DNA from 3 places in the Paenibacillus sp. J22P15 genome. Region 3 is predicted to be linked to each of the others. Evidence: riboswitches for the same ligand, from Rfam matches in the RefSeq annotation. Region 3 holds a riboswitch; each other region holds the start of a gene.
What was found. A riboswitch is a leader RNA that binds a small molecule or an ion and turns the genes downstream of it on or off. The one in region 3 is predicted to bind cobalamin.
Positions count from the first base shown of each region.

Region 1 (7,976 bases), on a different contig from region 3:
CGAATTGGACTAATGGGTTTCTCAGGCGGCGCATTGATCGGTTTTGTTGCTGCTGTACTTGAGGCTCGAATCAAAGCGATAGTTTTGACGGGTTTTACAAATACAATTAAGGACAGCCTCTTTGCTGTGCAGCATTGTATTGATAACTTCATACCTAACTTACTCGTTCATGCGGAGTTGCCGGAGCTGATTGGGTTAATTGCTCCGCGTCCGCTATTTCTCGAATCGGGTGAGCGCGATCCTATTTTTCCTGTGGCTGGATTTCGTAAAGCTTCAACTGAGATTCAATCGATCTACGAAGCTGAAGCCGCTTGGGATAAGGTGGAAATCGATATATTCCCGGGATCACATGAAATAAGCGGCCGACTTGCATATGATTGGTTGAAACGGACATTATCCTCTTAAAAAATCATCCGACATCTAATCGTTATTATCTCTCTTACGTCATATATTGCTTACGAAATTTGGTTGGAGGCAATCCTATTTGCTGCGTAAAGTAATTAGAGAAGTAAGGGACGTTTTCGAATCCAACGTATTGGGCAATTTCTGCGATTGGCCACTCTGTTTTGAGCAGCAGCAGCTTGGCTTGCTCAAGCCGATACTTGGACAAATAATCGATAGGCGTCATACTGGGGCACGCAGTTGTACCGCTCGAATGCAGATACGATTCTTAAACAGGAGAATGTTACTTTCATTCCTTATTATGCATGGGTCAATCGCGGCAAAGGCGAGATGGCAGTATGGGTGAAGGAAAGGGTATAAACTCGTGATCTTTCACACGATAATTAAGCTTATAAAATCATGAGGCCGTCTCAAAAGTATCGATAGGAGATGATGCTCCTCTCCGCTACGTTGCAGAAAGTACACTAGAAACCTGACATGATACTCGGAGAGCATGGCTACGTTGCAGAAATGCAATAGAATTAGCCTGAAATCCGACTACCAAGCTGAAAATGGTGATTTCTACTGCATAAACTGCAACGTAGCTGCGGGAGCTGCTTCTGAATGAGAATTCTATTGCACAAAGTGCAATGTAGGCGGAGATAGCGGAGTACTGGCAGTTTATCAATATGCGAGTGTCTGAAGATTTTTATTGTGATGAAGTATTGAGCGGTCGAACTTCTGTACAGAAGGTAATCGAGACGGAGAATGTACTTGCCTATCACCATGCTAGGTCAAAAAGGTCGCCGCTCAAGTACAATCCGAATATGGTGCATGCAGGACTGAACATTGGTTATCGCTAAATCGACACAATGCTTGGGGCGTATTCCCCTTCAACAATGATAAGCTAGTTTCAACTACTATTCAGGAGTACACTCATGCTCAAAAAAATAGGCTTAGCCGCTATATATGGCATTATTGCTTTTCTCATTTATCATTACGGTGATGAAATACTGACTTGGTTCCAGCAAGCTGACAATATCCCGCTGGTCGCCTTAATGGCGACACTGGTAGCGCTATTTCCAGTCATCCCATATCCCGTTATCGGAGGACTCATCGGTGCTGCACTTGGTCCTGTGTTAGGCGCGGCAGTTACATGGACAGGCTCAGCGACAGCTTCGATCGTTATGTTTCTGTTTATCAGATATGGCTATCAGGAATGGGGGATGAAGATTCTCTACCGTTATCAAAGCATCGGCAAGTTGACAGCGATGTTTGAACGGAATGCGTTCCTAACGATTATGTTCGCTCGCCTTATACCGTTCATTCCTTCCATAGCGGTCAATATGTATTCGGCATTAAGCCGAGTGTCCTTTACCGTTTATGCTTTAGCCTCATCAATCGGCAAAATCCCGGCGATGCTATTGTTCGCCATAATAGGTGATTCTCTCATGACCGACCCGAGAAATTTATTAGTCACGATTGGGGTATACGGACTGTTTTTGATGTTGTCCATTTATGTGTATCGCCGCTGGAAGCTCCAATAGATGACACTGAAATCATGAACGACCTCTTCGCAGATGATGCGTATTGAGGTCTTTTTTTTATACTGATCATCTCTCAAACGATAAATGTATGAAAAGATAATGTTTAAAATGTACTGTTTATGTTCGTAAATGTGTGATATTATAAAAACGAACATTAACAAACATAAGCGTAAGCCCGCGAGGCATGTTTTACGCTAAAAAAACTTAGGAGGCTTTTAACCAATGGAAGTACGCCATACTACAAACCCTACCGATGTAAAGCAATATGATACGGAACGTCTACGCAGTGAGTTTTTGATTGAGAGTCTGTTTGAGCAGGATCAAATCAAAATGACATATACGCATTATGACCGCATGATCGTTGGCGGAGCAGTGCCTGTAAACGAAGCTATTCTGCTTGAGGATGCAGCAACACTGAAAACAGAATATTTCTTGGAGCGCCGTGAAGTCGGTTTCTTGAACATTGGCGGACCTGCGTCCATTTCCGTGGATGGCGAGGTATATGAGCTAAGCAAGCTTGAAGTGCTTTATGTTGGTAAAGGTAAACGTGAAGTTTTGTTGTCAAGCGTTGATAAAGCGAACCCTGCTAAGCTGTATTTCTGTTCCGCACTTGCGCATAAAGAAATCGCTACACGCAAAATGACGGTGGAGGAAGCGAATCCGTCCCATCTTGGCTCACAAGAAACTTCAAATGAGCGCGTACTTTACAAATATATTCATGCAGATGGCATTCAAAGCTGCCAGTTGATGCTTGGTGTAACTAGCTTGAAAACAGGAAGCGTTTGGAATACGATGCCTTCGCACGTGCATGATCGCCGCATGGAAGCATACTTGTACTTCGATATGAATGACGATGCTCGTGTATTCCATATGATGGGCGAGCCGTCACAGACGAGACATCTTGTTGTTGCTAACGAGCAAGCAATCATCTCGCCGCCATGGTCGATCCACTCCGGTGTTGGAACTAGCAATTATACATTCTGCTGGTCGATGGCTGGCGAGAACTATACATTTACAGACATGGACGCAGTACCTGCAAGCGAGCTAAAATAGAAATATTCGCTACAGGAGGTGCACTATGCTGGCTGCCGAACGGCATCGTAAGATTATAGATAAATTGGAGCAGCTTGGAGCTGTTAAGGTATCAGAGCTAAGCGAGCTGTTCCAGGTAACAGAGAAAACGGTTCGCGAGGACCTTGAGAAGCTTGAAGAGAAGGGATTGCTCAAACGGACCCATGGCGGGGCTGTGCTTGAGCAGGAAGGCGAGGATAGTCTCTACCCGCTGCAATTCCCGAATAGCAAGCATCAAAGGGAGAAGTCGGCAATTGCTGCTTTAGCGCTCTCCTGTATCGAGCCTAATGATATTATTGCGCTTGATGCGGGAAGCACAACGCTGGAGATGGCAAAGCGTCTGCCTAATATGCCTGTTACAGTGCTCACAAATGATTTGCTTATCATCCGTGAACTAACCGCTAAGGATCAAGTCAGGCTCGTTATTCCCGGAGGCTATCGACATAATAATTTATTGATTGGCGCGGAATCGCAGGATTGGATTAAACGTTTGAATGTCCATAAGCTGTTTCTTTCCACAACCGGCATTCATCTGGAATATGGACTTACTATATTTACAGAGGAATTGGCGAAGTTGAAAAAGCTTTATATGGATAATGCCAAGATCGTGTACTGTTTAGCTGATCATAACAAATTCGATAAGGGAGCACTAATTACGTTCGCCGAGTTGAATGAAGTTGATTATATCATTACAGACGATGGCATTGATTCAGACATAGCGGCAAAGTATGAGTCACTAAATATTAAGATGATGAAAGCGGCGCTTACTGATAGCGGAAAGCGTCCAAGAGGGAGGACTTGAACCAATGGGTTTGTTTGATTTGACAGGAAAAACGGCTGTCGTTACAGGCGCAGGACGCGGACTTGGAGAAGCGATTGCGCTTGGACTAGCTGAGGCGGGTGCCGATGTGGCGCTTGTTACGAACCAAACACCTGCTGACAAAACAGCAGCAGCGGTAAGAGCGCTCGGACGTAAAGCCATTACGATTCAGGCGGATATTTCTGACCGAACGAAGCTTGCAGGTATCATTGAGCGCACAGTAGATGAACTGGGACGCATCGATATATTGGTTAACAACGCTGGTATTATTCGTCGTACACCAGCAGCTGAGCACAGCTATGAGGACTGGCAGGCTGTACTTGACGTTAACTTAAATTCGGTATTTCTTCTGTCCCAGCTTGCTGGAAAACATATGATCGAGCAGGGCTCCGGCAAAATTATTAATATTGCATCCATGCTTACTTTCCAAGGTGGAATTAACGTTCCTGGCTATACATCCAGCAAACATGCGGTTGCAGGGCTTACTAAAGCGTTAGCTAGCGAGTGGGCTGGCAAAGGTTTGCAAGTGAACGCGATTGCTCCAGGCTATATGAGTACAGATAATACAGAAGCGCTTCGCGAGGATCCAGTACGCAGTGCTCAAATATTGCAGCGCATCCCGGCAGGACGCTGGGGAACGTCGGAGGATCTCATTGGTCCGGCAGTATTCTTGGCATCTTCAGCCTCCGATTATATGAATGGCCACATTATGGCTGTAGACGGCGGCTGGTTGGTTAGGTAAGCTCAGCACCAACATCGAAAGAGCTTTTCCTTCGTAGTATAAGTTGCGATGGGAGAGCTCTTTTTTTATATGAGGTAGATTTTATTTGTCCGTAATTGTATAATACAGTTTCTACATCCGTTTAGTCTGAATTGTGTCGAGACTAGTAGATTAGTAGTATTATTACATGCTAAAAGCGGTTGTGGAGTTATATAAGATTTTCTGTTCGTTTGCATAAGAAACATTTTTATGCACAGTATTGTATATTTATTAGTTAGAGTGTATAGTTATTCGTATTGCTAGAAAAAAGCGATCAATAACTGAAATAAGTGGAAATAGGTGCTCTTGCCCCAAAGCTTGAGCTTAAAAGGGAAGTCCGGTGTAACACCGGCGCGGTCCCGCCACTGTAACAGAGGAGTCTAAGCGTGAATGCCACTGATCTTAACCGATTGGGAAGGTAAGCTTACGATGATGATACTGGAGCCAGGAGACCTGCCTATTTGAACGACACTGCTTTTACCTACGGGAGATAGGGAGGTGTTAAAGACAGGACCGCTGTTTAATTAAACGACGGGCGTCTTTACCTTTGCTACTTTAAGGTAATGACGCCCTTTTTGCGCATTCATTTCATTTTTATTACATTTATTAGGAGGAATTATAGACATGAGTAAACTACAAAACAGTGTATTGGGATATCCGCGTATCGGGGAAAATCGGGAATGGAAAAAAGCACTCGAAGCTTTTTGGAAAGGTGATTTGGAAGAAGCAGTATTTCTAAAAACGCTCGAAGGTATTCGGCTGAATAATCTGAAGCTGCAAAAGGATAAAGGGATATCGATTATTCCTGTTAATGATTTTACGTTATATGATCAAATGCTGGATACTTCGGCGATGTTTGGCCTCGTTCCAGACCGCTTTGACTATAAAGGCGGACCTGTTCCAGTAAAGACCTACTATGCAATGGCTAGAGGCACACAGGAAGCACAGGCTTGTGAAATGACAAAATGGTTCAATACAAACTATCACTATATCGTTCCTGAGCTTGCTGGCGCTGCTCCGGTCTTAACAGAGAACCGTCCGCTGCTTGCATACCGTGAAGCAAAAGAAAAACTAGGTATTGAAGGGAAACCGGTTATTATTGGGCCATACACATTCCTCAAGCTCTCGAAGGGCTATGACGCTAAGCATCTTCCGCAGCTGGTTGAGCAGTTTGTACCGTTGTATGCACAGATTCTTAAGGAGCTTGAGCAAGAAGGCGTACAGTGGGTGCAAATCGACGAGCCAATCCTTGTTACTTCCGTAACGGAGGATGAGATTAAATTGATACAATCGATTTATGCCAAGCTGAATGAAGCTGCGCCAACACTTAACATTTTGCTTCAAACGTATTTCGAAGCGGTAGAGCATTATGAAGCTGTAGTCGCGCTTCCAGTACAGGCGATCGGGTTGGATTTCGTACACGGGTTAGAAAACAACCTGAAATCACTTGAGCAATTCGGTTTCCCGCAGGATAAGCTTGCCGGTATCGGACTTGTAGACGGCCGCAACATTTGGCGCTCGGACTACAAACAAAAGCTTGCGCTGTTGCAAAAAATTACTGCAGTTATTCCCGCGGATCGTATTATCGTTCAGTCATCGAGCAGTCTGCTGCACGTACCTGTAACGGCAAAAAATGAAACAAATCTGCCAGCTGAGCTGCGTGATGCGCTGGCATTCGCAGAAGAGAAGCTGGATGAGATCGTATGGCTGAGCGAAGCAGCGGATGCAGCTGATTCTGAAACAGCACAATTACGCGCACAGGAGCTCAAGCTAAACGGCGAGCAAATTTATAATCTATCTGTTTCTCCTGCCCGCAATCGTCAAGCGGCAGATGCAGCAGCAGTTGCTGCTCATCCGTCAACGAGACAAAAGCCATTTGCTGAAAGGCAGAAGCTGCAGCAGCAAAAGTGGAATTTGCCATTTCTTCCGACAACGACAATCGGCAGCTTCCCGCAAACTCTTGATGTACGTCAAGCAAGACAGAATTGGAGAAAGAACGAGCTGAGCTCACAGGACTATGCTTCCTTCATCAACGAAAAAATTAAAAACTGGATTGAAATTCAAGAGGAGCTTAACATAGACGTACTCGTTCACGGCGAGTTTGAGCGTACGGACATGGTTGAATTTTTTGGTGAAAAATTAGATGGTTTCGCATTTACGCGCAATGGCTGGGTACAATCATACGGCTCCCGCTGCGTGAAGCCGCCAGTCATTTATGGTGACGTCGTATTTACCGAGCCAATGACAGTAACAGAAAGCGTGTATGCACAGTCGCTGACGAATCGTCCGGTAAAGGGCATGCTGACTGGTCCGATTACGATTCTGAACTGGTCGTTCCCCCGCAACGATATTACACGGGAGCAAGTTGCTTACCAAATCGCACTTGCACTGTCAGAGGAAGTAAAAGCTCTTGAGACAGCGGGTATCGAAATGATTCAGGTAGATGAGCCGGCTTTGCGCGAAGGCTTGCCGCTTAAGCGCAGTGATTGGGATGCTTATTTGAAATGGGGAGTTCACGCATTCCGTCTGTCGACTTCAGATGTGCGTGACACGACACAAATTCATACGCATATGTGTTATTGTGAATTCCACGATATTATCGACTCTATTCTTGCGCTGGATGCTGACGTTATTTCAATTGAAACATCCCGCAGTCATGGAGAGTTGATTCACAGCTTCGAGGAGAACACATACGATCAAGGTATCGGCCTAGGCGTTTACGACATTCATAGCCCGCGTGTGCCATCTGTGGAAGAAATGGTTAGCATGATCGAGCGTGCCATTAAGGTGCTTGATCCTACTCTATTCTGGATAAACCCGGATTGCGGCTTGAAGACACGTGGAATGGAAGAAACGGTTGCTTCACTTCGCAACATGATGCTGGCAACGTACCAAGTAAGAGAACAAAGAGCGGCATTAGCAACGGTGTAAGATAACAGTAAGACAGTCCAGAACGAGGGTATTTGTTCTGGACTGTCTTTTTGTATTAGGTACACATTTAATCCAAAGAGATGTAAGAGACAGAACGTTGACGCAAAACAGATTCTTCATGGTCGCTGCTGTACGGGGATGAATCTGCGGATTGTGCTAGGACATGGTTAATGGCGGTGACGAATAAGTCGAGGGCGCGCCCATCCTGATCCGATTTGTCATATTGATATTGTTGAAGAGGCGGGAGAGGAATGCTGCCGATAAAGGCTTGAAGCAGATCGCTCCATCTTTCCAAGTCAATTACTTCTTCCTGATCGCTGGCAAATAGCTCACTCCAGCCGAAGCCTTGATTGCTTGTTAGACGAAGACATACGCGATGGCCTGTGGAATCGACGGCAAGAGCAGGTATGACGAATAGCTCGATTCGTGTCACGGATAAATAGTGGGTCTGCTCTGTAAAAAGATG
Region 1 covers NZ_JBWDNT010000003.1:222,347-230,322, forward strand. The annotation lists gene AC0YN6_RS09370 (dienelactone hydrolase family protein) at 1-405, shown strand, start outside; gene AC0YN6_RS09375 (helix-turn-helix domain-containing protein) at 440-628, opposite strand; gene AC0YN6_RS09380 (hypothetical protein) at 643-762, shown strand; partial or broken gene AC0YN6_RS09385 (HIT family hydrolase) at 1,071-1,175, shown strand; gene AC0YN6_RS09390 (TVP38/TMEM64 family protein) at 1,320-1,928, shown strand; gene kduI (5-dehydro-4-deoxy-D-glucuronate isomerase) at 2,151-2,981, shown strand; gene AC0YN6_RS09400 (DeoR/GlpR family DNA-binding transcription regulator) at 3,007-3,801, shown strand; gene kduD (2-dehydro-3-deoxy-D-gluconate 5-dehydrogenase KduD) at 3,806-4,561, shown strand; cobalamin riboswitch at 4,861-5,054, shown strand; gene metE (5-methyltetrahydropteroyltriglutamate--homocysteine S-methyltransferase) at 5,204-7,510, shown strand; gene AC0YN6_RS09415 (hypothetical protein) at 7,578-7,976, opposite strand, start outside.
Region 1: it holds a riboswitch for cobalamin, as region 3 does, so the genes downstream of both, metE (5-methyltetrahydropteroyltriglutamate--homocysteine S-methyltransferase) here and AC0YN6_RS11325 (DUF4430 domain-containing protein) in region 3, are expected to answer to the same signal.

Region 2 (7,976 bases), on a different contig from region 3:
AGCAGCAGCCATTGTGGATCGAATGATAGGCTACCGCAGTGAAGAACATCAGCTTGAGGTTTCAGTTTTTTATGCTGCGGGCGGACCTTACAAAAAACAGGAACGATTCGCATCGACTGATGAAATTATCTTTGATTGGGCGAAGCTTAACTACCAAGGAGAAGGTAAAGCATCCGTTGCCTTCTCGCCGCCGAGTGATTGGAAGCAGACCATTACTGCAGCAGAAGCAAGCAAGTCTACGAAGACGTTAATGATCTTTGGGAATACTACACTGTCAAAACTAGGCGAATTTTTGTTGGACGCTGAAGCTCGCAAAGTATTTGCTGCTTCTGTAGGTGAGGTTATGGCTAATCCTTTGTACGGTTTTGACAGGGTAGCAATTGACTTTGAGGGTCTTATACCTGCAACGTACAAAGAGCCGCTCATGGAGCTGCTCCGTGGCATTAAGGAAAACCTAAGCAATGAAGTATCACTGACCGTTGTCGTTCCGCCATCCTATTATTATAATGGCTATGATTATAAGCAAATAGGCGAGCTAGCGGATCAGGTTGTCCTAATGGCCTATGAGTTTACCTATGCAGAAGACGGGCTTCCATCTGCTCCGCTTACACTAGTGGGCGATTCTGTACGTGATATACTTTCGTATATCCCAGCAGATAAGCTGCTGCTAGGTATATCCAAACAGGCTAACCAATGGACAACAAAGGCAGACGGAACCGTTGAATTTTTCCGCTCACCGTCGATTGCCGCAGTAGAAAGCCGATTAGAGGCTGCCGGTACAAAATCTGTCATGGCGCTGCCGTACTTTTTGAATCAAATCACGTTTACTGATGATAGAGGCTCGCACCTGCTTTGGTATGAGAATGAGCAAAGCATTCAAGCCAAAATGCGTTTAGCGAAAGATTTTGGACTGCGCGGTGTTGCGGTTTGGCAGATCAATCAGCTAACGGATAAAGATTGGACAGTGATCTCTTCCTTTTATAAGTAGACTCCACGTTAAATGAATGAAATACATGAGCAAATGAAAATAGGACTGAGCGGAGCTTTATGGCTGCTCTGTCCTATTTTTTTGTAACTGGATTAATGTATTATTTCGCGATGTTGGAACTCCATTGTTTCACACCCTATAGATATGGGATAATTAGTGTGAACGATCATCAGGAATGGAGCTTGTGTATGAACAAATTCAGTATTAAGAAGAAAGCGGATTTAGCGCTGCTTTTCTCAGCTATCGGAATATTAGCGGCGTTTCCCTTTCACGATACGTTTGTCGGAGGACTGTTATTTTCTCTATTTAGCGCAGCAACGATTGGCGGGCTGGCTGATTCCTTCGCGGTCAGCGCATTGTTTGGAAATCCATTGAGCATCAAATGGCCTGTCTGGATGGGGACAAACATTATTTCTCGGAATCGGGAGCGCTTGATTGGTGAGCTCGTTCAGATGGTTCAAAATGAACTGCTGACCATCCCGAACATCAGGGAAAGGCTGGACGAATACAACATCGCAGACGTTCTCGTTACTTATTTGAAGCAGCATGGCGGCGAAGAAGGCGTGAATGACATTTTGCAGCAGGTGGCTGACGATGTAATTACGACGATTGATTTGCAGGAGCTGGCTAGAACCGTACAGACCTTCCTGCTTGAGCATGCCGATGCCATACCTGTTGGGGATATTGCTGCCGATGCCGGCGATTGGACAATCAAGAACGGTTACGATGATCGCATCATCGAGTTTATTATTCCGGAGCTTATAAAAATTGTAAAATCAGCACCGTTTGGCGCTGTCATTGATCAAATTGTGAATTCTGCCATTCGTTCCTATGAGGGTGATAAGTTTAGAAGAAAACTGATTGATTTCACCGCTGGGCTGGAATCAGCGAATATTAGCGGAAGATTGCAGGAATGGCTGGTTTCTTTTTTACAGAAATTCCATTACGAAGAGCATCCGCAGCGCAAGCAAATTAAAGCTTATATCGAGCAGTTTGTAATGAGGCTTCGTACGGACGAATCATTGCGGAACAAGATAGAAGAGGGCAAAACAAGTCTGCTTAATTCGATAAAGGATGATCTTAAGTTGGATGCTTTCATACAGCGAGGACTAGAGTCCATTCGGATTACAGCGGCAGAGAACGCGGAAGGGCAGCAGGTTCGCTATCCATGGATCAAAGACAAAGTACGCGAAGGCATAAACTTTGTTGAAGGAAATACAGAGCTGCTTACACGACTTGATCAATACGTGAAGTCGACCGTGCTGAAGTGGATGGAAAATAAGCATTCTTACATTGGCCATATGGTAACCGACAAGCTGAACAGCTTCTCGGAGGAAGAGCTTATCGAGCTCGTTAAAGATAAAGCGGGACGTGACTTGCAATATATTCGAATAAATGGAATCGGAGTCGGTGCAATGATTGGCGTTGTCCTTCATCTAGCGACTTTTTGGATTGGAGGGCTTGCTTAAATGGCTATGAGAAAAAAAGCAAACCGCAGCTTAATACTGCTCGCCGCCTTGTTCATTATTGCAGCCTGTTGTTTATATGTCTTCCCAGATCAGTGGTGGACTCGAATGTTGCTTTACACGACGGAAGCAGGACTTGTAGGAGCATTGGCGGATTTATTCGCTGTAACGGTGTTGTTCCGCCATCCTTTTGGATGGAAGTGGATTCCGCATACTGCGATTATTCCCAAAAACCGAGATAAGCTGATTGAAGGCGTCGCGAATATGGTCGAGCAGCAGTTGCTTAGCAAGGATTTATTAAAAGATAAGGTGAAGCAAATTTCGCTTGTGGAGATCGGTATTTCATGGATCGACCGGCGTCCAAGCGGTATGCTTGCGGAGCAGGGCTGGAAGCTGGTATCGGGACTGCTTGTTAAGCTGGACATTAAAGGGCTTTCTATTCTTTTAGATGAGAGAGCTCGAAAAAGCTTAGGAAAGGTCAGTTTGTCTCCTTACGCTGGCAAGGCGCTCAAGTGGGTTATGAGCAAAGGTAATTTCCAAAGCTGGATCAGTCAAATCGTTGAGTTTGCAGCGGTTCGTGCAGCAGATGAACAAACGAAGGTCGTTATTCGAGAGCTGCTTGGAAAGGAAAAAGAAAAGTTCGTTAACCAAGGAAGCATTTTCTCTAAGTGGCTCAAGAAAATGGCAGTAGAAGTCGCAGAATCAACGAATGCGCTAAATCTCGACGATGCTGCAAATGTGTTATTTGACGATTTGCAGCTGCTTATTAATGATTTGCGTAATCCTCAGCATGAGCTTCGCGTTTTACTTGAGGAAATGGTATTGCAGCTGGCGGATAATTTGCAAAATCGCGAGGACGTATCGGCTGCTGTTAATGAGTGGAGAGATGAAGTCATCGAGAAAATCTCATTGCTGCCCTCCATTGAAGCGTTATTAGGTAATTTGAGACAGCTGCTAGTTAGTGAACCGGGATTGCAGCTTGCAGTACAGCAGAAACATTCCGTTAATAAATCGGATATTAAAGAACTGATCAATCAGTTTATTTTATCTTATTGGGAATGGTTCAAGGCAAATGATGAAACAAAGGGCTGGCTGGAGCAATATGTGCAAAAGTTTGTTCATAAGATGATCGATACGGAACATGCGATTATTGGGATCATCGTTCGCAAGACACTCGACAGCTTCACCGAGCAGAAGCTTGTACATTTTATCGAAAGCAAAGTCGAGACTGATTTACAGCGTATTCGTTTGAATGGAGCATATATCGGTGCGGCACTAGGTGCGGCATTTTATATTTTGCTATATGGCGTGTATGAACCGCTTTTGAATTTGTTGTAATGAGAAGCAGCTGTCCTCGAAATCACTCTATGTCGCTTTGTATGCGGCAGCAGGGTGATTTTTTTTCTATGCTTGATATGAAATAAATGAGGGTTAGGCTAGGTATTTTGTATGATTATTAATGTAAAAATTTAAAAAAATAATTATATAAATATGTATTTATTAAGGAGTTTTGATCTAATAGATTTAAAACGCATAACAATTTAGTTAAAATGGTTTAATATAGCTTAATTAACAATGGGGGCTGGAAAGATGAAGATGGGATTACGCTCGTTAACGAATAAATTTATGCTAGTGATGGCTGTTGCATTAGCTGTAATCGTAAGTGTGATATTAGTTTATGAATGGAACGCTGCACGTATAGTAATAGAAGAGCGGCTCCGCGATAAAGGTCGCGATCTTGCTTTATCTTTAGCCCGCACCCTTGAGAATGTAACCGAGCAGGACTTGAGCACGGGCATCGTGTTTCAGGATGGAACGAAATGGGATAGTGGAAAACTTAAACAAATTTTTTTTAACGATAAATTGACTGTAAATCCGTTAAGCACGGAGGTGGCTGAGAAAAGGCGGCAGGACTCAACCTACGCGGAGAAAACTGCGGTTTTGTACAATGGGGAATCTATTCCGCTCTATCAATACGAGCTGAAATATGATAGTGCATATGATCGCTATACGGATGAACGCTGGCAAGGCATTATGGATAGTTTTATGACTGATGATAATGTTATTTATGCAATGGCGACGGCCTACTCAGACAATCCATCATTCACTGGCTATATTGCAACGCATAACAGTGTTTATAGCGCTGTAGGAGAACAATCTGCGGATGCTTGGGGAGATGTAGGCTTATTAAGCCAAAATTATCGAGCCAATCGGATTTTTAATGATGAAACGGGCTACAATGCTGCCAAGAACACAAATGAGGACGATATATTTTTGCAGAAATATAACCGGCTTATTGACGGGAAAACGGTGGAAGCGTGGGATATTTCCTATCCTTTAATGATTGATGGCAAGCATTGGGGAGCCGTACGTGTCGCATTATCGAAAGAAAAGGAAGATGCGCTGATTGCAGCTGAAAGAACGAAAGTAATGATGCAATTTGGCGGATTAATGGCAGTAGTATTAGTCGTTTTATTTTTCCTGTCACAATTCATGGTGGGAAGAAAGCTTCGTAAAATCGTCCACGCTTCTGTCAATCTCAATTCCAGCGAAGCGGATCTCACTTACCGAATCGAAAACAAAGGTAATGATGAAATTACTCGTTTGGGAGAAGAAATCAATCATTTTATCGCCCATATGCAAAGCTTGATGCGGACCATTCGTAACAATGCAGCTTCGGTCTCAGATTTTGCGGGCAGGCTTGGGGTTGGTTCAAAGCAGAGCAGAGAGCTTGCTTCTCAGCTTGCTTCATCCGTAAATGAGATGGCAGCAGGCGCTGGAAACCAAGCGGATGGAGCAGTTGAGGCGGCTAGGTCAATGGAGGATATGGCGACGAGTGTTGGAAGAATTGCCTATTCTTCAAGCGTAATGTCAGAAGCATCCGGCGACATGCTGATTGCAGCGGAGCAAGGTTATTCGAAGGTTGATCATGCTGTGGGTCAAATGGAACGACTAGGCGCGGCAACTGCTTCGATATCACGAGTGATCGGCCAGCTAAATGAGCGCTCTTCAGAAATTCAAGAAATGGCAGGCACAATAGCTGCTATTGCTAATCAAACAAATTTGCTCGCTCTCAATGCTGCGATCGAGGCAGCTCACGCAGGAGAATATGGTCGAGGGTTTGCGGTTGTATCGAGTGAGATTAGAAAGCTGGCGGAGCAGGCTTCGGCTCATGCTGGTCAAATTGCAGAAACGATTGATGATGTGCTTGCGTTAACAAATAACGCCGTCAGCGCAGTAAATACGGGTGAGCAAGAAATGGAGCAAGGCTTGCACATTGTTCATAAGCTGAAGGAGTCTTTTGATACCATATGGAAGGAGTCCAGCAAGGTTGCATCACAAATCGAGGACGTGTCGGCTTCAACAGAGGAGATGGCGGCAGGCAGCGAAGAAGTAAGTGCCTCAGTCGAGACGATGGCACAAGTAGCCAAGGATACTTCAAACCATGCTGCTCAATCGGCAGTAGATACCGAACGCCAGAATCAGCTTGCTGCGGAGACGCTGCAGCTTGCATCGTCCGTAAATGAGCTTTCGGAGGAGCTTCAGCGGTCTATTAAGAGATTTAAAATCGATTAGAATACAGCTGTGAAATTCACAACTGAAAGAAAAACGTACAGAACCTTTGTCTAATCCATTCAAATTTGTTACAATGCACAAATCAAGCATTTACAATTTCATAGAATAGCTAATATGGTGCTGCCGTGAATGGTTTATTCACAAGCAGCTTAATAGGGAAGTTCGGTCAAAGTCCGACGCGGTCCCGCCACTGTATCGCTGAGCTGACTATCATGTTATCCACTGTCCAATTGTGACGGGAAGGAGATAGTCTAGCAATGAAGCGAAGCCAGGAGACCTGCCATAGGAGCGCTCTATATTTCTCACGAGGATGGGAGGGGGATGTTTATTCGTGCTTCAGCAGTAGGTGGATTCCTATGCTTTCTTGCACACGTGTCAGCCCAAACATCTTTCCACAAACGGAAAGATGTTTTTTTGTTGCTAGAAATGAGAAAAAGGGAGAGAAAACATTGCTTACATTGAAGAGATTTATGAAAAAGAGCTTGCCTGCTATTTTAAGTTTTGTATTGTTGTTTACTTTATTTTTACCTCAAGTAGGTAAAGCGGCAGATCATTCTGCGAATGCTTCATTAACAGGAATGATCGATAAGACGGTTCAATATTATAAAAATAGAAATTGGACCTTGGGTTCTTGGTGGGAAATTGTTGGCCTATGGGGTGCGGGAGAAAATTTGCAGGATGGCAGTTGGAAGCTGCCTAGTTGGAAGACCGTGGATCCTGGGCTGAAGCCTGATGATTACGACACAACTCATATCCGCTATATATTTGGATTGCTCGCTATGGGTGAAGACCCTGCGCATGCGTGGGAAACGGATCGAAATCTTTATGCGGAGCTGGCAGCGCAGCAAAATACAGATACCGGAGAAATTGGTGGAATATACAAACATGTGTGGGCGATGCTTGCACTCGACACGGGCGAAAAGCTTGGAAGTGATGTTGGCGGCTGGGATGCAACTGCCAAGAATAAGGCATTGAATTATATATTAGGCAAGGAGTCTAATGGGAAAATCGGGTATGACGCAGATTCTACGGGAATGGCTCTGCTCGCTCTTGGAAACTACCAGAGCGATAGCGCTGTTCAACAAGCAATTGTTAGAGTCAAAGCTTACTTGAAAGGAATCGCATTAAACAAAGAACAAGTTGTTTTTGGAGACAACTCCAACACTATGTCTGCTGTTGTATCGGGTTTGACAGCTATAAATGAGGATGTATTATCCAATGAATGGACCTTTAATGATAAGACGGTTCTGAATTCCTACCAAATGTTCGAAATTGGAGACGGTTCTTTTAAATGGAATATTAATTATGGCAATATTGGTATAGGTATGGCCACGGAGCAAGCACTAATTGCTCTACTTGATATTAAATATCAGAAATCAGTATGGTATCGTATTGGTGAAATTAAACTGCCTACTTCTGTTAATGTAAAGGTTAAGGTCGATGGCATTTCACAGAGCATTTATGAACAGAAAACCGTTGAACTAAAACAAAATAACGAGCCTGTGACTGCTCTCGATGCACTTAAAAAGGCGCTTACTACAGCAGCTCCACCGATCTCCTATAATATCGTAGAAAGCAGTTATGGTCCTTATGTCCAAGGTATTGCTGGACAGGAAGCGGGTTATTTTGGCGGCTGGGATGGCTGGATGTTCGAGGTTAATGGAACTGCGCCAAATGTAGGTGCAGGTGATTACGAGCTTAAGGAAAATGATGTTGTCCGCTTCTATTACAGCAGATATCCGGCTCTTTCTACGCAATTAACAATTGAGAACGGTGCTGCTAATCCAACGATTGATGTAAATCTTGTTGGCGATGAGTTCACTAATGCAGCGAACAAAATCGAAAACTGGACAATTGATACAGGGAATACGGAGCTGAAAGTAGCTTCATTAGTTCAAGATAAGAATACAGTAACGATTTCTTTCGAAGGAACAGCAACAGGCGGA
Region 2 covers NZ_JBWDNT010000003.1:556,255-564,230, forward strand. The annotation lists gene AC0YN6_RS10900 (glycosyl hydrolase family 18 protein) at 1-988, shown strand, start outside; gene AC0YN6_RS10905 (DUF445 domain-containing protein) at 1,177-2,457, shown strand; gene AC0YN6_RS10910 (DUF445 domain-containing protein) at 2,458-3,792, shown strand; gene AC0YN6_RS10915 (methyl-accepting chemotaxis protein) at 4,045-6,030, shown strand; cobalamin riboswitch at 6,129-6,329, shown strand; gene AC0YN6_RS10920 (S-layer homology domain-containing protein) at 6,480-7,976, shown strand, end outside.
Region 2: it holds a riboswitch for cobalamin, as region 3 does, so the genes downstream of both, AC0YN6_RS10920 (S-layer homology domain-containing protein) here and AC0YN6_RS11325 (DUF4430 domain-containing protein) in region 3, are expected to answer to the same signal.

Region 3 (7,976 bases):
GCATAATAGCGATCCAGCTCGTACCAAACACAGCGAGGAAAAACACATTGGACAGCGCATGCGCGAGATCAAAATAAAAGCTTTGAATATATGCGATAAAGATAAAATTCCAGCTCAAGGCATCAGGCATACCGATGATATACCAAATATTCATGATCCAGCCGAACAAAAATCCCCATACAAAACCAAATAGGAGCAAGCCCGTCTTCGTTTTTATGAGCCAAGTATGACGCAACCATCCTGCACTAGCCCCGATCATGCCCCAGCAAAACATTTGCCATGGTGTCCATGGACCCTGCCCAAGAAATATATTTGACACTAAAGCAGCTATTGCGCCAATAATAAAGCCAGATTCCGCGCCAAACACAATTGCAGCTATAATGATGACGAAGGACGTCGGCTGTACGCTTGGCAAGGGTGCAAACGGCACACGGCTGACTGCTGCGATTGCTGCAAGCACCGCAAGAATAACGATCTCACGAGCTTCGATCGTTCGTCTCTCGAAACGGGCGAAGAATGGGATCATCGTGACAAAGAGAAGGATGATGCTTAGCAAGAGATAATGCTCATCCGTAATTGCAGAGGACAACGCCATAGCTATAATGAACAGCCCAATGCTGGCTAGAAACCAGAGCTTTATTTTGCCCATTGTGCAATCACATCCTCTGTCGTCAACGCTTCTGGCAGCCACTCCCGCACCGTACGGTTAATAGCCGTTGTATAAAAATAATTGGTTCCAAAAAATTGCGCCGGCGCCCCTTCTGCGGATACTGCCCCATCAAACAGCATGGCGCAGCGTGTTGCATGTTCTGCAGCAAATTCGATATCATGAGTGACCATAACGATTGTTTTGCCTAATTGACGCAGCTGTTGCAGCAGCTCCGCAGTTCGTTGCTTAGCAATAGGATCAAGGCCTTTTGTCGGCTCATCCAAGCAAAGTACATCCGGCTCTCCAAGCAGTACGATTGCAAGCGCTGCCCTCTGTTGCTCCCCTCCGCTCAAATCATAAGGATGTTTTGGCAAAATTGAAGCAATCTGTAATGCATCCACTAACTTGTTTATTTTACGATCTCTATCCTCAAGCTTCGTGTAATCTGCCATTCGCTGCAATTCTTCCTCAACCGTATCATAGCTAAAGTATAGCAGCGGGTTTTGGGCCAAATAACCGACTTTAATATTTTTATCCTTCTTCAGTTTGCCGCGCTGCGGCGTTAACAAGCCAGCCATCATCTGCAGCATCGTCGTTTTCCCTGCGCCATTACCGCCGAGCACAGCCAGAAATTCATGTTTGTACACATGAAGAGACAGCTTCTTCAACACCTCTGAGCCGGCTTTCTCATACTTAAACGTGAGCTCATCACAGGCTAGCAGAAACTCCTTTTTACCCTGCGAATGACTGTTATTACTGCTCGCTAGAACGGTGTCTTTCCTATCAATACCTGCTTTGCCCGCGAGCCACTGTTTTCCTTCTCTAACGGTAATCGGAATTTGACTCGCTTCAGGCATTTCTCCAGCTAGCTGAGCAGATAAAAACAGCTTGGTTACAGAAGGCAGGTAAGGCATATCGTTCTGTGCTGCATCTGAGCCTACCAATCGGCACAACTCTCTCGGTGATGCGTCATATTTCACCTTGCCCCCATCCATCATAACGATTCGATCTGCTAGCGGAATAACATCCTCCAGCCGATGCTCACTTATAATAACCGTCATAGACATTTCTTGATTAAGACGATAAATGAATTGCAAGAATTCACGCGCCGCGACAGGATCAAGCTGTGAGGTAGGTTCATCGAGCAGGAGCAGTTTAGGCTGCAGCAGCAATACAGACGCAAGATTAATAAGCTGCTTCTGACCTCCCGATATTTCATGTACTGATTTATTTAGCAGCTCATCCAGCCCGAAGAAATGGCTCATTTCGGCAAGTCGTTTACGCATAACCGATTGATCATAACCGACATTTTCCATTGAAAAAGCGAGCTCATGCCATACCTGATCCATCACAATTTGATTTTCTGGATTTTGGAATACCATCCCAATCTGCTCTGCCGCAGCAATGGGGGATAGCTCTTCCAGCCTGATCCCATTAAAGAAAACAGAACCGGAACGTTTGCCCGTTGGCTGTGACTCTTGCTTTAAATGTCGAAGCAGCGTCGTTTTCCCGCTGCCGGATGACCCGCATAACACAACGAAATCGCCTTGATTCACGTTTAACGTAATGTTGTCGAGCGCTGCAGCCGTTGAATCCGGATAATGGAATGACAATTCATCCACATGTATTATTTCCATGATCTTCTCTCCATTTCTTCAAGTGCGACTGGCGTCAGCAGAAAAGCACAATAACTTGCATATGCAATACCTTCACCTCTATGAAACTGCATCGTTTCTAGACGCGGATAAATAGTAAGTACTCCAAACCCTTGAAACCAGCCCCAAATGCACACAATTGCCATTGCCGCCAAGAACGCTAGGACATACCAGTCTCTTCGGTCCATATGATAAATAACGTAGGAGCTTCGCTTAGCAGCGCCATATCCTCTTGCCTTCATCGAATCCGCTGTCTGCAACGCTTCCTCCAATGACCATGTCAGCAACACCCGAACGAGCAGCATACCGTCCTTACTCCGCTTCCTTAAACTGCCCTCAAGTATCGTGACACCTTTTGTCCGTTGAATAGTCGTAATTTGGCTCAACCTCCGCAAGAAGAGCGGCACGAAGCGAATCGACATTGAGGTCAACAGCGATATTCTCGGTGCGATCCTTGAAAATAAATACATCCATTTTTCCGTCGTAACTATTTTTTGAAACGATACAAATGCAAACAAAATACATAATAAAGAAAGCATCATCGTAACGCCGTACAAAATCGCTTCCAGCGTGATCGGTTGGTCCATGAAATAAAATAAAATATGTCGTCCTCGATGAGAAAATAAAGGGTTAAGAATAGCAACAGAGCCGCCCATTAGAGCATAATAGGGAAGCAGCTTCAGCAGCCGCTTCCCTTCGCCATGAATGACAATAATAACGACAATTACCGCAAGTGAAGTCACTAAGAAAGCAGGATGAAATAATAGCATGCTGAATAAAATAACACCTGCATAATAGCTGAAGCTTGTAACCGGATGTACGGAACTAAAGGCGCTATTCATCGAATTTAGCTCCTATATCCTCGCCTAGATCTATCGTATAAATCCATTCAATGACGTCGCCTTCCTTAAGCTCGTAAGCCCCCGCACTTTTGTTCGGAAACTCGCCGTTCACTTTATACATCCATCCGCTCTTAGCGCCAAAATCGAATTCATATATATTATCGATTCCTTCAATATAAGCGCCAGCCTTTGCCCCTTTATACTCCATCTGTATTTTGTTTTTTCGTGTAATTTTCTTCAATACCTCAAGGACGGTATCATCCTTCTTGATCTCAACTGCTGTTGGTGCGAGAACGGTGCCTGTCTCCTTGTCTGCGACAATAGAAATCGTGACCGTCTGTGCAGGCTGCGGCGTTTCAGCAGGCGCTGAAGGCTTCGGTGAAGCAGACTCTTCCACCTTGCTCGGCTTAACCGTCGGCTTCGAAATCGGATCATCCAACTTCGGCACATTCGTAGGCTTTGGCTTCGGTGAAGATGCTGCTTGTTTATCAGCTGGTGGCTGTGTTGCCTTGTCTTTATCCTTATCTTGATTTTCACCACCGCTAATCGGCTCCGACCCGACAGGCGCTGCCGATGGAGTCACAACCGAGGACTGCTCCGCACTTTCATCAGTCGTTTCATTTCCCTCTAGCACTTGATGGCCAGATTGCTTATTATTGGCTTGATTATTAACGTTTTGACCCGGACTAGAACAGCCTGATATTATACCGATAACCATTAGTAAAGTTAATAAGCTAAGCAGCCATCTTTTTGCGTTCATTTCCATCGTCCCTTTTCTACTCCTTTTCGTCCTAATCACAAAACTTAATAAATAAAAAAAGACCCCCTTAATGTAAGGGGATCTGCAAGTCGAATGAAAGAATAGCTGCGGCACATAAATAAAATATATGATGCGTTCTGCAAAACGATTACGCCTCCACATTCTTACCCCCCGAAGAATGAGAAACAAAATAAAAAAGGCAGGTTTCCTGGCTCGTGCGTCAACGCGCTTCCCCAGCCTTCCCATCCTACGAGCGGACAGTGGCATTTGGAGAGAAGCACTCTTCACATACAGTGGCGGGACCGCGCCGGAATAGTACCGGACTTCCCTATTAAGCAAACGAAAGCATGGTTTGTTTGCACCTTTTTTACACTTGTATTCGATTATTTAATCAATCATATCGAGATAACAGGGGTTTGTCTATACGGGATTTGAATGATTCGATCGCTAATGGCAGCGGCGAGACGACTCGTATTTGGAATAATGTCAGTTTCCACTTAATCGGAATACGGGAAAACCATACGCGCAGCTTGCTCATTTCTTCATCACATACCCAATGCCTCGAAGCGTCTGAATACAGCTCGTTTCTTCTGGGGCATCAATCTTGTTGCGTAAATATCTCACATAAACATCAACTACGTTGGTATCAACTGCTGCATCGTACCCCCACACTTTATCAAGCAGCATTTCCCGAGAAAGTACTCGGTTAGGGTTTTCCATAAAAGCGAGCAGCAGGCCATATTCCCGCTTCGTCAGCTCGATAATGTGCTCGCCTTTGCTTACGACTCTAGCATCTAAATCAACACTTAACTCGCCAAATGCCAAAACCGATCGCTGCTCCAAGGTAATTTTCTCCTGACGCCTAAATACAACGCGAAGCCGAGCGAGCAGCTCTTCAATCGCAAATGGCTTTGGAATATAGTCATCTGCACCGCTATCTAGGCCCGTTACTCGATCAGTCACACTATCTCTTGCAGTTAGCATAATAATCGGCGTAGCTTTCGTTTCACGGATGCGACGACAAACCTCAAGACCGTCCATGCCCGGCAGCATAAGATCCAACAAAATGACATCCCATTCTTCTCGCAGTGCAAGCTCCAGACCGCTATTTCCATCAAAAGCGACAGCTGTCGCAAACGATTCGTGACGCAGTTCAAGCTCGATAAATCGCGCTAAATTTTTCTCATCTTCAATTAGTAACACCTTTTTCATGGATTGATCCGCCTTTGATATCGCTATGCTTGTCTATAGCATGATTTCAACCATTGTAATTGATAATATTTCTCATCGTCAATCGTTAATTTTAAAAAAGACAGCCTCATCAATCAAGAGGCTGTCTCATTTATTTATTTCAATTAGTGCTGCTTGCTCACATGAACCCGTTTAATGAAGAAAGCAACGATCAAGCCAATAATCGCAACGACCATCGCGAAAATAAATGCATTCTGAATGCCGGCTGTCAATGCAAGCGGTGCATTGGCAGGATCAGATGGATCGGCTGCATCCTTCATAAAGCTGGTCATGCCTGAGGTCATTATGCTTACAGCAACCGCTGTGCCGATAGCGCCGGCAACCTGCTGCAACGTATTCATAATCGCAGTACCATCCGGGTACAGCTCGCGAGGCAGCTGGTTAAGACCATTTGTCTGCGAGGGCATCCATACCATAGAAATACCAATCATCAAGCAAGAGTGAAGTACAATAATCAATGTAATAGTCGATGCTGTCGTTATACCTGAGAAGAACCAGAGTGTAGCAGCAACGATGACAAGTCCTGGAATTACAAGCCATTTAGGACCAAATTTATCAAACAGGCTTCCCATGATCGGAGACATGATTCCGTTAATAAGTCCACCCGGCAGCATAATGAGACCTGCTGTCAGCGCGCTAAGTCCAAGACCGCTAATCAAATACATTGGAAGAACGAGCATGGATGATAAAATGACCATCATACAAATAAATACCATCAGTGTTCCTACAACAAACATAGGATGCTTAAATGCCCGTAAATTCATCATAGGCTGTTTCATCGTCAATTGACGAATTGCAAAAATAACGAGTGATACAATACCGACAACCATTGTAGCAATTACTTTTGTACTGCCCCATCCACCTTCACCTTCACCTGCGCTGCTGAAGGCAAACACAATGCCGCCAAAGCCGAGTGTAGAGAAGAGAAGTGATAAGATATCAATTTTCGGCTTCGTTATCGTTGATACATTTTGCATAAACATAATACCGAACAAAAGTGCAATAATAAGAAACGGAAGTGACAACCAGAAAATCCAGTTCCATGTCATATTCTCTATTAAGAGTCCTGCAATCGTTGGGCCTACAGCAGGCGCTACCATAATAACGAGACCGATAACACCCATCGCTGCTCCCCGCTTCTCAGCAGGGAAAATAATAAGGATCGTATTAAACATAAGGGGTAGCAAAAGCGCTGTACCTATAGCTTGTATAACACGCGCGGTCATAAGCACTTCAAAGTTTGGAGCGAGTGCTGCTACCAGTGTACCCAATATAGAGAAGCTTACTGCCGCAATAAATAGCTGTCTTGTCGAGAACCACTGCAGCAACAACCCTGATACCGGAACTAAAATACCGAGCGTCAACAGGTATCCCGTTGTTAACCATTGCACGGTTGGCGCCGTTATGTCGAAGACGCGAATTAAATCACTAAGTGCTACATTTAACGCCGTTTCACTAAACATACCTATAAATCCACTTAGTAATAATGAAATCATGATGGGGATTACTTTATATTGCTGACCCGTATCTTGCTTTGATGCTGTCATAGTTGCTTGCAAGCTTTCCACTCTCCTATTTTCTGTCTAACCTATATTCATGACTTCTCAAAGAGAAGGACACTTATGAATGATGTAAGGTATACATTTTGCTGAGGTTAATAGCGGTTGCGTGTCTCGGTGAGTTAGAGCCAATATGAGTGCTCCTTCCAATAGGGAAACGATAACGATTGCAACCTCACCTGCTCGCGTTTCTTCCATAACCGACTGTATGAGTTTCTCTGAAAGGAGATTTTGCCATGCAGAGAATACCCCTTGTCCCGCAGCTTTCAGCTTAACGCTAATCGTCGAGGTCTCCACAGTCTTCCAGAAGCTAAATGGCATATAACCTGCATAATCGTATTTCTCGGCGTCCGCAGCCATATCTAGAACGAAAGCCTGTATCACTTCAGAGGGCTCATCAAACTCTGCAAACTTTTTTCTCCACTTGTCAATAACAAGCTCCTTGGTACCGTACATGCATTCCAGTGCAAGCTCCTCTTTCCCATTCGGAAAATAATAATAAAGAGAGCCCTTTGGACAGTCGCTTTCCTTTATAATTTGGCTTAATCCCGTTGCATGATACCCTTTCGTAAAAAAAAAGTCTCGCTGCAGTTTCAAGTATCGCACTGCGTGTATTTGATTTTTCTGACATCCACCCTCACCTCTATTATACCAATCGGTCTATATAACAACTATAAGATTAAAACATTAATCCCTTTATCAAGTCAACCTTTTTTTATACCCAATAAGCTGAAAATCATAATAAAAACAGCCGAACGAATGTCCGGCTGCCTTCGCTATTATATAGGTTAGTTTAGAAATTAACAGCTGCTGCTGCTGCTTCCTCAAGACCTTTTGCAACAATTGCTTCCGCTTGTGCTGGAAGTTGGTTATGACCTTCAATGATAATGCTCTCAAGGTCAGTAACACCGTAGAAGCCCATTACTGTACGGATAAAGTTGTGTGCCATTTCTACAGATGCTGCAGGACCTTCGGAATAGATGCCGCCGCGTGCAGTAAGCAATACAACTTTTTTGTCCGTTACAAGGCCAACTGGACCTTCAGCTGTATATTTGAACGTTTTGCCAGCTTGTGATAGGTAGTCGATATAAGTGTGCAAAACAGCAGGAACGGTGAAGTTCCAAAGCGGGAATGCGAAAACGACTTTATCAGCAGCAAGGAATTGATCCATATATTTGCTGGATACTGCTACAGCAGCTTGCTCTTCTGGTGTTAGCTCATAACCGTTAGCTGCTTTGTAGTTACCGTTAATCATATCAG
Region 3 covers NZ_JBWDNT010000004.1:65,722-73,697, reverse strand. The annotation lists gene AC0YN6_RS11340 (ECF transporter S component) at 1-649, opposite strand, end outside; gene AC0YN6_RS11335 (ABC transporter ATP-binding protein) at 637-2,286, opposite strand; gene AC0YN6_RS11330 (energy-coupling factor transporter transmembrane component T) at 2,277-3,146, opposite strand; gene AC0YN6_RS11325 (DUF4430 domain-containing protein) at 3,139-3,912, opposite strand; cobalamin riboswitch at 4,088-4,287, opposite strand; gene AC0YN6_RS11320 (response regulator transcription factor) at 4,441-5,118, opposite strand; gene AC0YN6_RS11315 (DHA2 family efflux MFS transporter permease subunit) at 5,262-6,704, opposite strand; gene AC0YN6_RS11310 (TetR/AcrR family transcriptional regulator) at 6,762-7,313, opposite strand; gene AC0YN6_RS11305 (FMN-dependent NADH-azoreductase) at 7,510-7,976, opposite strand, start outside.